3 regions of the Providencia alcalifaciens genome follow, and region 3 is predicted to be linked to each of the others. Evidence: predicted binding sites of a transcription regulator. Region 3 holds the regulator's gene; each other region holds the start of a gene.
What was found. The regulator CRP, encoded in region 3, controls carbon source genes, mostly activating them, when cyclic AMP is high. The targets are predictions, from matches to a motif close to ATGTGANNNNNNTCACAT.

Region 1 (4,528 bases), 310 kb from region 3:
CAAGCCGGATATGCCCGCCGAGTTATTACTCGCTATACCACGAATCTTAATTTCTTTAACCCACTGCGATTTATTCGTGGCGGGAACTTAATTGACCTTGATTGGTTGATTGAAACGACGGCGAAAGAGTTTCCACTTAATATGGATGCAGGGCTTGAATTGTTAGATTCTGGCCGTGAATTCTATATGGGAGCCAGTCGTAGCGATGATTTTTCCGCCGCATTTTTACAGCCTGATGCGGATTCTTGGTTGGATATCATTCGTGCTTCCAGCGCAATCCCAGGATTTTATCGAACTGGCGTAGAATTTAGCGGCGTGCGATACCACGATGGAGGGATAAGCGCAGCGATTCCTGTCGAGGAAGCTTATCGTCGTGGGGCGGATACGATAGTTGTGATCCGCACCGTACCTTCTCAAATGTACTTTACGCCTGAATGGGTAAAGCGCATGACCCGCTGGCTTGAAGGGGATAGTTCGGCGTTGCAACGCATGGCAGCAATGTTAAAAGTTCACTTGAAGAGTTATCGAAAAACGCAGGAATTTATCGAAAATCCACCCGATGGCGTGCAGATTTTTGAAATATATCCACCGACACCACTGAAAAGCAGTGCTTTAGGCAGTAAAATTAGTGCCTTAAACCAAGATTATCATGTCGGACGACGCTGTGGACGTTACTTTATTGCGGCATTAGCTCAACAGTTTGCGAGTAATGATGCTGATTTCAGTCGATTTTCTAAGAACACCAATTCATTAGAATTGATGCACATGGAAGACCAGCGAGAGTCTTTATTAGCAGGAAAGACGGCCGAGGCAGTAGGTGCTAGCGCCCTGCAAGGCAATCCTGCTCATGAGTGATAATATTCGATTTATCGACACTCACTGTCATTTTGATTTTCCCCCGTTCAGCGAGGCACTTATTGAAAGCCTAGAAGCCGCGAAGCAAGGTGGAATTACGGATATTATTATTCCTGCGGTTAGTCAGGATAACTTTCAGCGCGTCTGGAATTTAGCGCATCAGCATTCTCAACTCCACGCAGCAATGGGATTTCACCCTCTATATTTAAGCCAGTTTCAAGAATCACATTTTGAAAAACTGACGGATTTTCTGATGTGTAAAAGCCAGAAATGCGTGGCGGTAGGAGAGATTGGGCTTGATCTCTATATGGAAGATCCTCAATTTGAAAGGCAGCAAATATTACTACAGCGCCAGTTGAAGCTAGCGAAGCAGTTTGACTTACCTGTTATTTTGCATTCAAGAAAAACCCATGATCAATTGGTTGCTATGTTACGTCGCTATGAAGTCCCAGCTCGAGGTGTAGTGCATGGTTTTGCTGGCAGCCTTTCTCAAGCAGAAAGTTTTGTGAAACTGGGGTATTACATTGGCGTAGGCGGGACAATTACTTATGAGCGAGCGAGTAAAACCCGTCAAGTGATGGCTCAACTCCCGCTAAGCTGTCTTGTGTTTGAAACAGATGCACCGGATATGCCTGTATCCGGTTTTCAAGGTGAGCCTAATCGACCAGAGCGTATTCAGTGGGTATTTCAGTCTTTGTGTGAGCTGCGCCACGAATCTCCAGATGAAATAGCACAACAACTTTACAACAATAGCCGGACGTTATTTAATCTAATTTAGATTATAATTATCCGATTAATAATTATTTCTTAAGTATTTTATGTATTTATCCGAGTAAATCCATTCAGCTTTTTATCTCTTCGACTATCGCATTAGTGCCTTTCCAGACGAAACCGATCCTCTATTGTGAGTTTCGTCACAATATTTGAATTTATGTTACTTATTGCACTTTGGATTTGTGATGAATGTTGGGGGTTATTAATGATGACTGGTTATAATCATCGAACTAAGATTCGTGGAATCTTGCGAGTTTCTTTATACATTAACCTAGAATTAAGTGAACAGGGATACTTCCATGCAACTCATTTTGAGTATTGTTGGGATGGCGGTGCTTATTGCGATAGCCGTTCTCTTCTCCAGCAATCGTCGCGCAATTAGACTTCGTACAGTCGGCGGTGCTTTTTTAATCCAAGTCGCTATCGGCGCATTCGTTCTTTACTCCCCTGCGGGACGTAGCGTTTTACAAGGCATGTCCGACGGTGTTTCTAAAGTTATCGGTTACGGTCAAGACGGGATGAGCTTCATCTTCGGTGGTCTAGTTTCCGACAAAATGTTTGAATTATTTGGCGGTGGCGGTTTTATCTTTGCTTTCCGTGTATTGCCTATCATCGTCTTCTTCTCATCTCTGATTGCAGTCCTGTATTATCTCGGCATCATGCAACTGGTCATCAAAATTCTAGGTGGTGGTCTGCAAAAAGTACTGGGAACTTCAAGAACTGAATCACTGTCTGCAACCGCGAATATTTTCGTTGGTCAAACTGAAGCACCTCTGGTTGTTCGCCCTTATATTTCTACCATGACTAACTCTGAACTGTTTGCCATCATGTGTGGTGGTTTAGCGTCTGTAGCGGGTTCAGTATTAGCGGGTTATGCGCAAATGGGTGTTCCAATGGAATATCTGATTGCGGCATCCTTCATGGCGGCACCGGGTGGATTACTGTTTGCTAAGTTAATGGTTCCTGAAACTGAAGTTGTTAAAGATGATGTGGATGCTAAAGATTTAGTAGCTGAAGCAGATCGTCCAACCAACATCATCGATGCAGCAGCATCGGGTGCAGCATCCGGTATGCAACTGGCTCTGAACGTGGGGGCAATGTTACTGGCATTCATCGCATTAATCGCCTTAATTAACGGTATCTTAGGTGGTGTGGGTGGCTGGTTTAACTATCCACAATTATCCCTCGAATTATTACTAGGTTGGGTATTTGCTCCAATTGCATACTTAATTGGTGTGCCATGGAGCGAAGCAACAATTGCCGGTTCTTTCATTGGGCAAAAAGTGGTTGTGAACGAATTCGTTGCTTTCATGAACTTCGGTGAATATATGAAAGCAGATGCGGATGTGATTGCGGCTGGCAAGCAAGTTCTGTCTGCTCACACTAAAGCGATTATTTCGTTCGCTCTGTGTGGTTTTGCAAACTTATCTTCTGTAGCAATTTTGCTGGGTGGCTTAGGTGGAATGGCACCAAACCGCCGTAGTGATGTCGCTCGTTTAGGTATGAAAGCCGTGATGGCAGGTACACTCTCTAACTTAATGAGTGCGACTATCGCAGGCTTCTTCTTAACATTGACTGCAATGACCGCAATGTAATCTCCCTGTTTGCAGCGGAAAGGCGATTTGTCTTTCCGCTGTCATTTTCTTTTGCGATATTCTTTTCCTGGTTTTTATCGTAACTCTTACTTTTTCAACTATTCTTAACGTAATCAATTTAAGACGAGAAGGCAGCAGCCTGTATAATGGCTGATAAAGAGTGAGTAATTACCTGTTAAATTGTGATATCGTTCACGAATATATATTTAATAATGTAACGTTCAGTCGATAAATGTGATTTGTAGCGCATAAAATACCCCGGTTACGTGGTCAAATAGGTAACAGTAAGTTGCCACGGAACTGATAGTTCATAGAGTCAACTGGCTCTAGGGCATCGTGCGGTGAGATGGATCTCAGCTGCTGAGTTTGGATAACCTAACTAGCATCTTTATGGAACAAGCCCGCTCGCCAACAAAGAACGTATCGTTCTGAAAGAATTAACATCGTTGGAGAGTTATATGACTGATTTAAAAGCAGCAGCGCAACGCGCACTGACCCTGATGGATTTAACCACGTTAAATGACGACGACACTGACGCAAAAGTGATCGCCTTATGTCATCAGGCAAAAAGCCCAGCAGGCCACACCGCTGCTATCTGTATTTATCCTCGTTTTATTCCTATTGCACGTAAAACCTTGCGTGAACAAGGAACACCAGATATCCGCATTGCGACCGTCACCAACTTCCCACATGGTAATGATGATATTGAGATTGCTTTAGCCGAAACTAAAGCTGCCATTGCTTATGGTGCAGATGAAGTTGACGTTGTATTCCCATACCGTGCACTGATGGCTGGCAATGAAAAAATCGGTTTCGATTTAGTGAAAGCATGTAAAGATGCTTGCGCAGCCTCAAATGTATTACTGAAAGTGATCATTGAAACTGGCGAGCTAAAAGATGCTGCACTAATCCGTAAAGCGTCTGAAATTTCAATCAATGCAGGTGCTGATTTTATTAAGACATCCACGGGTAAAGTACCTGTGAATGCCACTTTAGAAAGCGCAGAAATCATGATGCAAGTCATCCATGATATGGGCGTTGCGAAAAGTGTTGGTTTCAAACCTGCTGGCGGCGTTCGTACCGCTGAAGAAGCAGCACAATATTTAGCCTTAGCAAGCAAAATCTTAGGCGATAACTGGGCTGATGCTCGCCATTTCCGTTTTGGTGCATCTAGCTTATTAGCGAATTTATTAAATACTCTGGGATTTGACGTTAAAAAATCCTCCAGCAGCTATTAATAATCGCAATTATTAGTGACATCAGACTGTTGCCTAATCTGACTTGGGCAACAGCCGTGACTATTT
Region 2 (4,528 bases), 480 kb from region 3:
GATATTGCTGAAGTTCTTTGGCGCAACCATATGAATCATAACCCAGCAGATCCTCATTGGGCTAACCGCGACCGCTTTGTACTGTCTAACGGTCATGGTTCAATGCTGATTTACAGCTTGCTGCATCTGACAGGTTATGACTTATCTATTGATGAGTTAAAGAACTTCCGTCAATTACATTCTAAAACCCCAGGTCACCCAGAATATGGTTATACGCCAGGCGTTGAAACCACTACTGGTCCTTTAGGCCAAGGTATTGCAAACGCAGTCGGTTTTGCGATTGCAGAACGTACTTTAGCGGCACAATTTAACCGCCCAGGGCATGACGTTGTCGACCACCACACCTATGTGTTCATGGGTGACGGTTGTATGATGGAAGGTATCTCCCATGAAGTGTGCTCATTAGCAGGTACTCTGAAATTAAATAAACTGGTCGCATTCTACGATGACAACGGCATCTCTATCGATGGTGAAGTTGAAGGCTGGTTTACTGATGATACTGCAGCACGTTTCGAAGCATACGGTTGGCACGTTATTCGTGACATCGATGGTCACAATGCAGACCAAATCAACGCTGCAGTGAACGAAGCTCACAAGCAATCAGACAAACCAACGCTGATTATGTGCAAAACCGTTATCGGTTTTGGTTCACCAAACAAAGCAGGCACCGAAGCGGTTCATGGCGCACCTTTAGGTGATGCAGAAATCGCAGCAACTCGTGAAGCACTGGGTTGGAAATTCGGTCCATTCGAAATTCCAGCGGATATCTATCAAGCTTGGGATGCGCGCGAAGCGGGTAAAGAAAAACAGCATTCTTGGAATGAAAAATTTGCGGCATACGCAAAAGCACATCCAGAATTAGCGAAAGAATTCGAACGTCGTATGGCGGGTGAACTGCCAGCGAACTTTGATGCAGAAGCGAAAAAATTCGTTGAAAACCTGCAACAAAACCCTGCGAACATCGCAAGCCGTAAAGCATCTCAAAACGCGTTAGAAGCATTCGGTAAAGTATTACCTGAATTCATGGGCGGTTCTGCGGACTTAGCGCCAAGTAACTTAACCATGTGGTCTGGCTCTAAACCTCTGAATGAAGACAAAGCGGGTAACTACATCCATTACGGTGTTCGCGAATTCGGTATGTCCGCTATCATGAACGGTATCGCTCTGCACGGCGGTTTCATCCCTTACGGCGCAACATTCTTAATGTTCGTTGAATACGCACGTAACGCAGTACGTATGGCAGCGCTGATGAAAATTCGCAGCATCTTCGTTTATACCCATGACTCTATCGGTCTGGGTGAAGATGGTCCAACGCACCAACCAGTAGAACAACTGGCAAGCCTGCGTGTGACTCCAAACATGAGCACATGGCGTCCATGTGACCAAGTGGAATCGGCGGTTGCATGGAAATATGCCATTGAGCGTAAAGATGGCCCAAGTGCACTGATTTTCTCTCGTCAAAACCTGGAACAGCAACCTCGTACCGCTGAGCAATTAGCGAATATCGAGAAAGGGGCTTATATCCTGAAAGATTGCGCAGGCACACCTGAGCTTCTCTTTATTGCAACCGGTTCTGAAGTTGAATTAGCGGTGAAAGCGGCTGACCAACTGACTGCGGAAGGTCGTAAAGTTCGCGTGGTTTCTATGCCTTCTACGGATGTATTCGACAAGCAAGACGCGGCTTACCGTGAAGCTGTTCTGCCTGCAAACGTAAGTGCTCGTGTGGCTATCGAAGCGGGTATTGCAGATTACTGGTTCAAATACACTGGTCTGAATGGCGCTATCATTGGTATGCACTCATTCGGTGAATCTGCACCAGCGGATCAGCTGTACAAAGAGTTCGGTATTACGGTTGAAAACGCTGTTAAAGCGGCAAAATCGCTGCTGAAATAATTCATTTTATACCTTGAGGTGCATTCGGAATAAGCGGCTGCACCTCTGAAAATAAAGTGAATTAACCTAATTTACGCCTCAATATCAAGTTTGGTATTGGGGCGTTGTTTTTTTGTGCACCGTTTCTTGTTTTTCTATTGCGTTCTCTAAATATATCCCTTAATCTAAAACTCAACAAGCTGAACCGTTTCAGTTGTATTTGGAATAATGTAAATAAATTTTAAAAATGTCGAGTGAAGCACACTTTTGATGTTTGACAGTTAAAATGAGCAGTAGAGTTGGTGGTAGTCAGTTATCCTTAGCAACCGTGTGATTTTGCTCAGATACAAGGTGTAGAATGGCAATCAGGGTAGCAATAAACGGCTTCGGTCGAATTGGTCGAAGTGTTCTCAGAGCGTTATATGAATCAGGTCGCCGGGCAGAAATTGTCGTTGTTGCGGTCAATGAATTAGCGGAACCAGAAGGTATCGCTCATTTGCTGAAGTATGATTCAAGTCACGGACGCTTTGCGTGGGATGTTCGCCTCAATGGCGACCAGCTACAAGTTGGAGATGACAGCATGCGTCTTTTCCATCAAGCGGATATCAGCAAGCTACCTTGGAAAGAGTTAGGTGTGGATGTGGTGTTAGATTGCACGGGCGTTTATGGCTCTCGCGAAGATGGGTTAAAGCATCTGCAAGCCGGCGCGAAAAAAGTGCTCTTTTCCCATCCGGGAACCGATGATCTCGATGCGACCATTGTGTATGGCGTCAACCATGACAGCCTACAAAGAAGCGATAGCATCGTTTCCAATGCATCTTGTACCACCAACTGTATTATTCCAGTCATCAAAGTGTTGGATGATGCATTTGGTATCGAGTCGGGCACAGTCACCACCATTCATGCATCCATGAATGATCAACCTGTGATTGACGCCTACCATAAAGATTTACGCAGAACGCGCGCAGCGAGTCAGTCGATTATTCCTGTTGATACGAAACTAGCAGCGGGGATCACGCGAATTTTTCCAAAATTCCAAGGCAGCTTTGAAGCGATTTCTGTACGCGTTCCAACTACCAATGTCACGGCCATTGACTTAAGCGTCACTGTGGATGCGCATGTTTGTGTTGATAACGTCAACAAGCTATTACAGAGCGCCGCGCATGGGCATTTTCGTGGTATAGTAGACTATACTGAACTACCGTTAGTCTCGATGGATTTTAATCATGATCCGCACAGTGCGATTATTGATGGCACGCAAACACGAGTTAGCGGCAAGAACTTAATCAAAACCCTGGTTTGGTGTGATAACGAATGGGGGTTTGCTAACCGGATGCTAGATACAACCCTAGCGATGGCAGCAACAGGTTTAAATTAATTGGCGTCTGACAGACCGCGAGGCACAATAGATAAATACGCTATTGACCACCTTGCACAGTCGCTAATGAAAACTTTATAGAGAATCAACAAGAGGATTCACCATGTCTGTAATTAAGATGACCGATTTGGACTTAGCGGGTAAACGCGTTTTCATTCGTTCGGACCTAAACGTTCCTGTTAAAGACGGTAAAGTTACTTCAGATGCACGTATCCGTGCTTCATTACCAACAATTGAATTAGCGCTGAAACAAGGTGCTAAAGTCATGGTTACTTCCCACCTCGGTCGTCCGACGGAAGGTGAGTACAATGAAGAGTTTTCACTGCAACCTGTTGTTGACTATCTGGCAGAAAAATTAGACAACCCAGTTCGTTTGGTGAAAGACTACCTGAACGGTGTTGATATCGCTGAAGGCGAATTAGTGGTTCTGGAAAACGTTCGCTTCAATAAAGGCGAAAAGAAAGACGACGAAACCCTGTCTAAACAGTATGCAGCACTGTGTGATGTCTACGTTATGGATGCATTCGGTACTGCTCACCGCGCTCAAGCATCAACTCACGGTGTGGCTAAATTCTCTCCAGTTGCGTGTGCAGGCCCTCTGTTAAGCAACGAATTAGAAGCATTAGGCAAAGCGTTAGGTAACCCAGCGCGCCCAATGGTTGCTATCGTAGGCGGTTCTAAAGTTTCCACTAAACTGACTGTATTAGATTCCCTGTCTAAAATTGCTGACCAACTGATTGTTGGTGGTGGTATCGCGAATACTTTCATCGCAGCAGAGGGTAACAATGTGGGTCGTTCACTGTATGAAGCTGACCTGATCCCTGAAGCGAAAAAATTACTGGCTCATTGCCAGATCCCTGTACCAACAGACGTTCGTGTTGCAACTGAGTTCTCAGAAACTGCTGAAGCAACCCTGAAAGCCAGCAACACCATCAAAGATGATGAGCAAATTCTGGACTTAGGTGATGAATCCGCAGAACGTCTGGCTGAAATTCTGAAGAATGCGAAAACCATTCTTTGGAACGGCCCAGTGGGCGTATTTGAATTCCCTAACTTCCGTAAGGGAACTGAAATCGTTGCTCGTGCTATCGCAGACAGTGACGCTTTCTCAATCGCTGGTGGTGGCGACACCCTAGCGGCGATCGATTTATTTGGTATCGCTGATAAGATTTCATACATCTCTACTGGTGGCGGTGCTTTCCTTGAATTCGTTGAAGGCAAAAAGCTCCCAGCTGTTGTGATGCTAGAAGAACGTGCTAAAGCGTAATTAATTTGTTC
Region 3 (4,528 bases):
GTGAACCTAATCGCCAAAAACGTATTTATCATTCAGGTGAAACCAGTGATGCGCGCTATTTCTTACATTGGTTAAAACAGACATGGGGTGATGCCCCCACCGCCGCCGTAGGTTATTCCCTTGGCGGTAATATGCTCGCCTGTTATTTAGCTGAAAATGGTGAGAACGCTGAATTAGATGCCGGCGTTGTTGTCTCGGCTCCATTAATGCTCGAAGCCTGCTCCATGAAAATGGAGAAAGGAATTTCTCAGCTCTATCAGCGCTACCTATTAAATGGATTGAAACGTAACGCCACCCGTAAGTTGGTACGTTATCCAGGTTCACTTCCTCTTAATTTGTTGCAGCTTAAACAGTTAAAACGCATTCGTGAATTCGATGATGTGATCACCGCACGTATTCATGGTTTTGATGATGCTGCGGATTATTATCAAAAATGCAGTGCGCTGCCTAAATTATCTCAAATTACTAAGCCAACCCTGATTATTCACGCGAAAGACGATCCGTTTATGGCACCAGAGGTTGTTCCTGATTTGAGCCATTTACCCGAAAATATTGAATACCAAATGACGGAGCATGGTGGACACGTAGGCTTTGTCGGCGGTAGTTTTAGGAAGCCACAAATGTGGTTAGAAACTCGTATTCCTCTGTGGCTAACTGCATATTTGAATGAGCAAAAACCATGATTATTCCGTGGAAAGATCTTGCCCCTGAAACGCTTGAAAACCTTATCGAGAGTTATGTTTTACGCGAAGGAACCGATTACGGAGTTCACGAAAAAAGCTTGCAGGACAAAGTCAATGATGTGAAACGGCAGTTAGTTTCTGGCGAAATTGTGCTAGTCTGGTCTGAGTTACATGAGTCGGTAAATTTCATGCCTAATAACCAGTTTCGCCCGTAGCGCTGTTTCTCAAAAATAGTGGTCATGGCGTAAAACAGGGAGTCCACTATGTCGAAGAAGCATCCGATTATTGCAGTGACGGGTTCGAGTGGCGCAGGAACAACCTCAACGAGCCAAGCTTTTCGTAAAATTTTCCATCAATTAAATATCCGCCCTGCCACCCTTGAAGGCGATAGTTTTCATCGTTATACCCGCCCTGAAATGGATATGGCCATTCGTAAAGCCCGCGAACAAGGACGCCATATCAGTTATTTCGGCCCAGAAGCCAATGATTTTTCTCTACTTGAACAAACCCTAATTGATTATGCCCAAACGGGTGGTGGCCAATCTCGGAAATATTTACATACTTACGATGAAGCGGTGCCTTACGGTCTGCAACCCGGCACATTTACCCCGTGGGAATCGCTACCCGCCAATACCGATGTGCTGTTTTATGAAGGATTACATGGCGGTGTTGTTACCCCTGAGCACGATGTTGCACAACATGTTGATTTACTTGTAGGTGTAGTGCCGATTGTTAACCTTGAATGGATTCAGAAATTGATCCGCGATACCACCGAGCGAGGGCATTCTCGTGAAGCAGTCATGGATTCCGTGGTACGTTCGATGGGTGATTATATTAACTATATTACGCCACAGTTTTCTCGTACTCATATTAACTTCCAACGGGTTCCTACCGTTGACACCTCTAACCCTTTTTCTGCCAAAGCAATTCCTTCACAGGACGAAAGTTTTATCGTTATTCGCTTTAGAGGATTAGAACAGATCGATTTTCCTTATTTATTATCCATGTTAAATGGCTCGTTTATTTCAGCGATAAATACCATTGTAGTACCCGGTGGGAAATTAGGACTCGCGATGGAGCTTATTATGATGCCATTAGTAGAAAAACTAATGAAACAACGAAATGGATAGTTTGAGATTCTAATTAAATAGATAAATAATAAGATGTTTATCTTAATTATCGATAAGCATCTTATTATCAAGAAAACAATTACGGCATTTTAATTTCGAAACTATGAGTCACATTTACCGTTTTTTCTAACATGATAGCAACGGAACAATATTTTTCTGCTGAAAGTTGAACCGCACGCTCCACCACTTTGTCCGTTAATTCACGTCCCGTCACAATAAAATGCAGGTTGATATCCGTAAAATAACGCGGGGCTTCTTCACGACGTTGTGAAGTTAACTTCACTTCACAATCAACAATATCCTGACGACCTTTTTGTAAAATAGAAACCACATCAATCGCACTGCATCCGCCTGCCGCCATTAGAACCATTTCCATCGGACTTGGTGCTTTGTCGCCTGCATTGCCATCCATCATAATTTGATGACCTGATGCTGACTCACCTAGAAAAGAGAGCCCTTCAACCCACTTTACGCGTGCTTCCATTTTTATTCCTCTCGAAAATAGTGATATTTATCGCCACATTGTTCCATATATCTAGATAATGTTATATCAGCATTATTAAGCTGAAGCGATACAGGGGAGACTTTCCGCATTGGATATGATACAAACAATGGTTAGTTGATAGGATTAAGATCAATACTCAACGATTTAATTGATTATATTATACAATTGATATTAATTTGCATTGACCTAGGGCGATATTAATAATGGGTATCAATGTGACTTAATATGCTAAGCTAGACACTTTGAAGTCAGCCTTTCCCTACTTTTCGAAAGGTTGCAATAACATACAGAGGATAACGCTAATGGTTCTCGGCAAGCCACAAACAGACCCTACTCTTGAATGGTTTTTGTCACACTGCCATATTCATAAGTATCCATCCAAGAGCACTCTGATACATCAGGGTGAAAAAGCAGAAACCCTTTACTACATTGTTAAAGGCTCAGTGGCTGTTTTAATCAAAGATGAAGAAGGCAAGGAAATGATTCTCTCTTACTTAAATCAGGGAGATTTCATTGGCGAACTTGGGTTATTTGAAGAAGGGCAAGAACGAACTGCGTGGGTTCGCGCGAAAGTTGCTTGCGAAGTCGCGGAAATTTCTTACAAAAAATTCCGTCAGCTGATTCAAGTCAATCCAGATATTCTGATGCGCCTTTCTGCGCAAATGGCGAGTCGTTTACAAACCACGTCCGAAAAAGTGGGTAACCTTGCATTCTTAGATGTTACTGGTCGTATTGCTCAAACATTATTGAATTTAGCTAAGCAGCCTGATGCGATGACTCACCCAGACGGTATGCAAATCAAAATTACTCGTCAGGAAATCGGTCAAATCGTAGGTTGTTCTCGCGAAACTGTCGGTCGTATTTTAAAGATGCTGGAAGATCAAAACTTAATCTCCGCACACGGCAAAACGATTGTTGTTTACGGTACTCGCTGATCCCCTTGTTAGCCTCACCCTTCTTGGTGAGGCTTCTATATTGAAATAGCTTTATACTTCACGTACAAAGCTATTTTTCTCTCAATTAAGATCCTTTATATTCCCCCCTCATTTATATATGTTCATTGATGAGTATCGTTTCTTTATATAATTATAGTTAATTATCAAACTAAGATAGTGGTAACTAAACCATTATTAAGAGTTGACGACACGATGATTAAAAATATCAATCCAAGAAACGAAAGCATCATTAATATCAATGATAATAAAATGATAACCACTTCATCATTATCTAATGAAATAAAAAAAACAAATAATATTAGTTTATGCGTATCTGAAAATAACCACCTACCTAATTTAAATTATCAAAAAAAACATTTTGCCGTATCGACTTGCCATTTTGAACCAAGTGAACAAAAAGAAATTAACCTAATTAAATACTCCCCTCCAGTAGAGAAAATAAAACTTCCCTATAAATACCATGAAGCTATTGAAGTTAATGACCATTTTTTAATTCTTAAATCCCCACGTATTTTTAACCATTTCGTCTCAATAAAAAACGAACCATTTATTAATGAAAAACAGGATGCCGAGCTAATGATAATTGATAAAAAAAGCACTCCAGAAACCAACGCTTTTAAAGAGTTTAATTTAAAACGTTCATCAAACCGATTCTCAAATTTTATTTTAGAAATAAAATCAACACATGAAAAAGGTATTCGATATTTAAAAAATATCTTTAAAAAAAATAATAATGAAAAATTTTTTGTTACCTTTAAAAACATAATTGAAACCCAAAAAAAACATGAAGAAACAATAGAAAACAATGTAATAACTTATCAAAACACCGCTTCGACTCAAAAGATTGAAAATAACCTTAACACGCTAAAATCATTAAAATCCAATCTGGATGAGCAATTAAAAAAAATAGAGACAGACAAAGAAAATGCAATAAAAGCAGATGAAGAGAGAATAAAAAAAGAAGCTGAATCAAGCATGATACAGAAAAATTCTATTTCAAAAATAAAAAATGAGAATAAAACAAAGAGCAGTGATACCGAATTTGAGTTCAATGATGAGCTTGATTGGGATAATGACACTAGTGACTTGCAAGATAATTTACAAAAAAAAATTACCGAGCGCCTCGTTAAATTAGCAATTCCATCAACTCATCAGCTCGATAAATTACTTGTCGATAAAACAGACATGAAGTCAATAAATCGACTTCTTAAAGATATGGATTCACTGAACGAACGAGAAAGTAAACTATTTTCT

Region 1: the regulator CRP is predicted to act here: its motif matches at 1,758-1,775, upstream of LDO73_RS03000 (NupC/NupG family nucleoside CNT transporter).
Region 2: the regulator CRP is predicted to act here: its motif matches at 2,201-2,218, upstream of epd (erythrose-4-phosphate dehydrogenase).

The regions. Positions count from the first base shown of each region.
Region 1 is NZ_OU659204.1:679,891-684,418, forward strand. Features, by position in the region: gene LDO73_RS02990 (patatin-like phospholipase family protein) at 1-855, shown strand, start outside; gene LDO73_RS02995 (TatD family hydrolase) at 848-1,633, shown strand; gene LDO73_RS03000 (NupC/NupG family nucleoside CNT transporter) at 1,929-3,224, shown strand; gene deoC (deoxyribose-phosphate aldolase) at 3,683-4,462, shown strand.
Region 2 is NZ_OU659204.1:852,163-856,690, forward strand. Features, by position in the region: gene tkt (transketolase) at 1-1,893, shown strand, start outside; gene epd (erythrose-4-phosphate dehydrogenase) at 2,231-3,250, shown strand; gene pgk (phosphoglycerate kinase) at 3,354-4,517, shown strand.
Region 3 is NZ_OU659204.1:373,193-377,720, reverse strand. Features, by position in the region: gene LDO73_RS01670 (hydrolase) at 1-683, shown strand, start outside; gene LDO73_RS01665 (YheU family protein) at 680-898, shown strand; gene LDO73_RS01660 (phosphoribulokinase) at 947-1,813, shown strand; gene LDO73_RS01655 (OsmC family protein) at 1,893-2,297, opposite strand; gene crp (cAMP-activated global transcriptional regulator CRP) at 2,621-3,253, shown strand; gene LDO73_RS01645 (hypothetical protein) at 3,467-4,528, shown strand, end outside.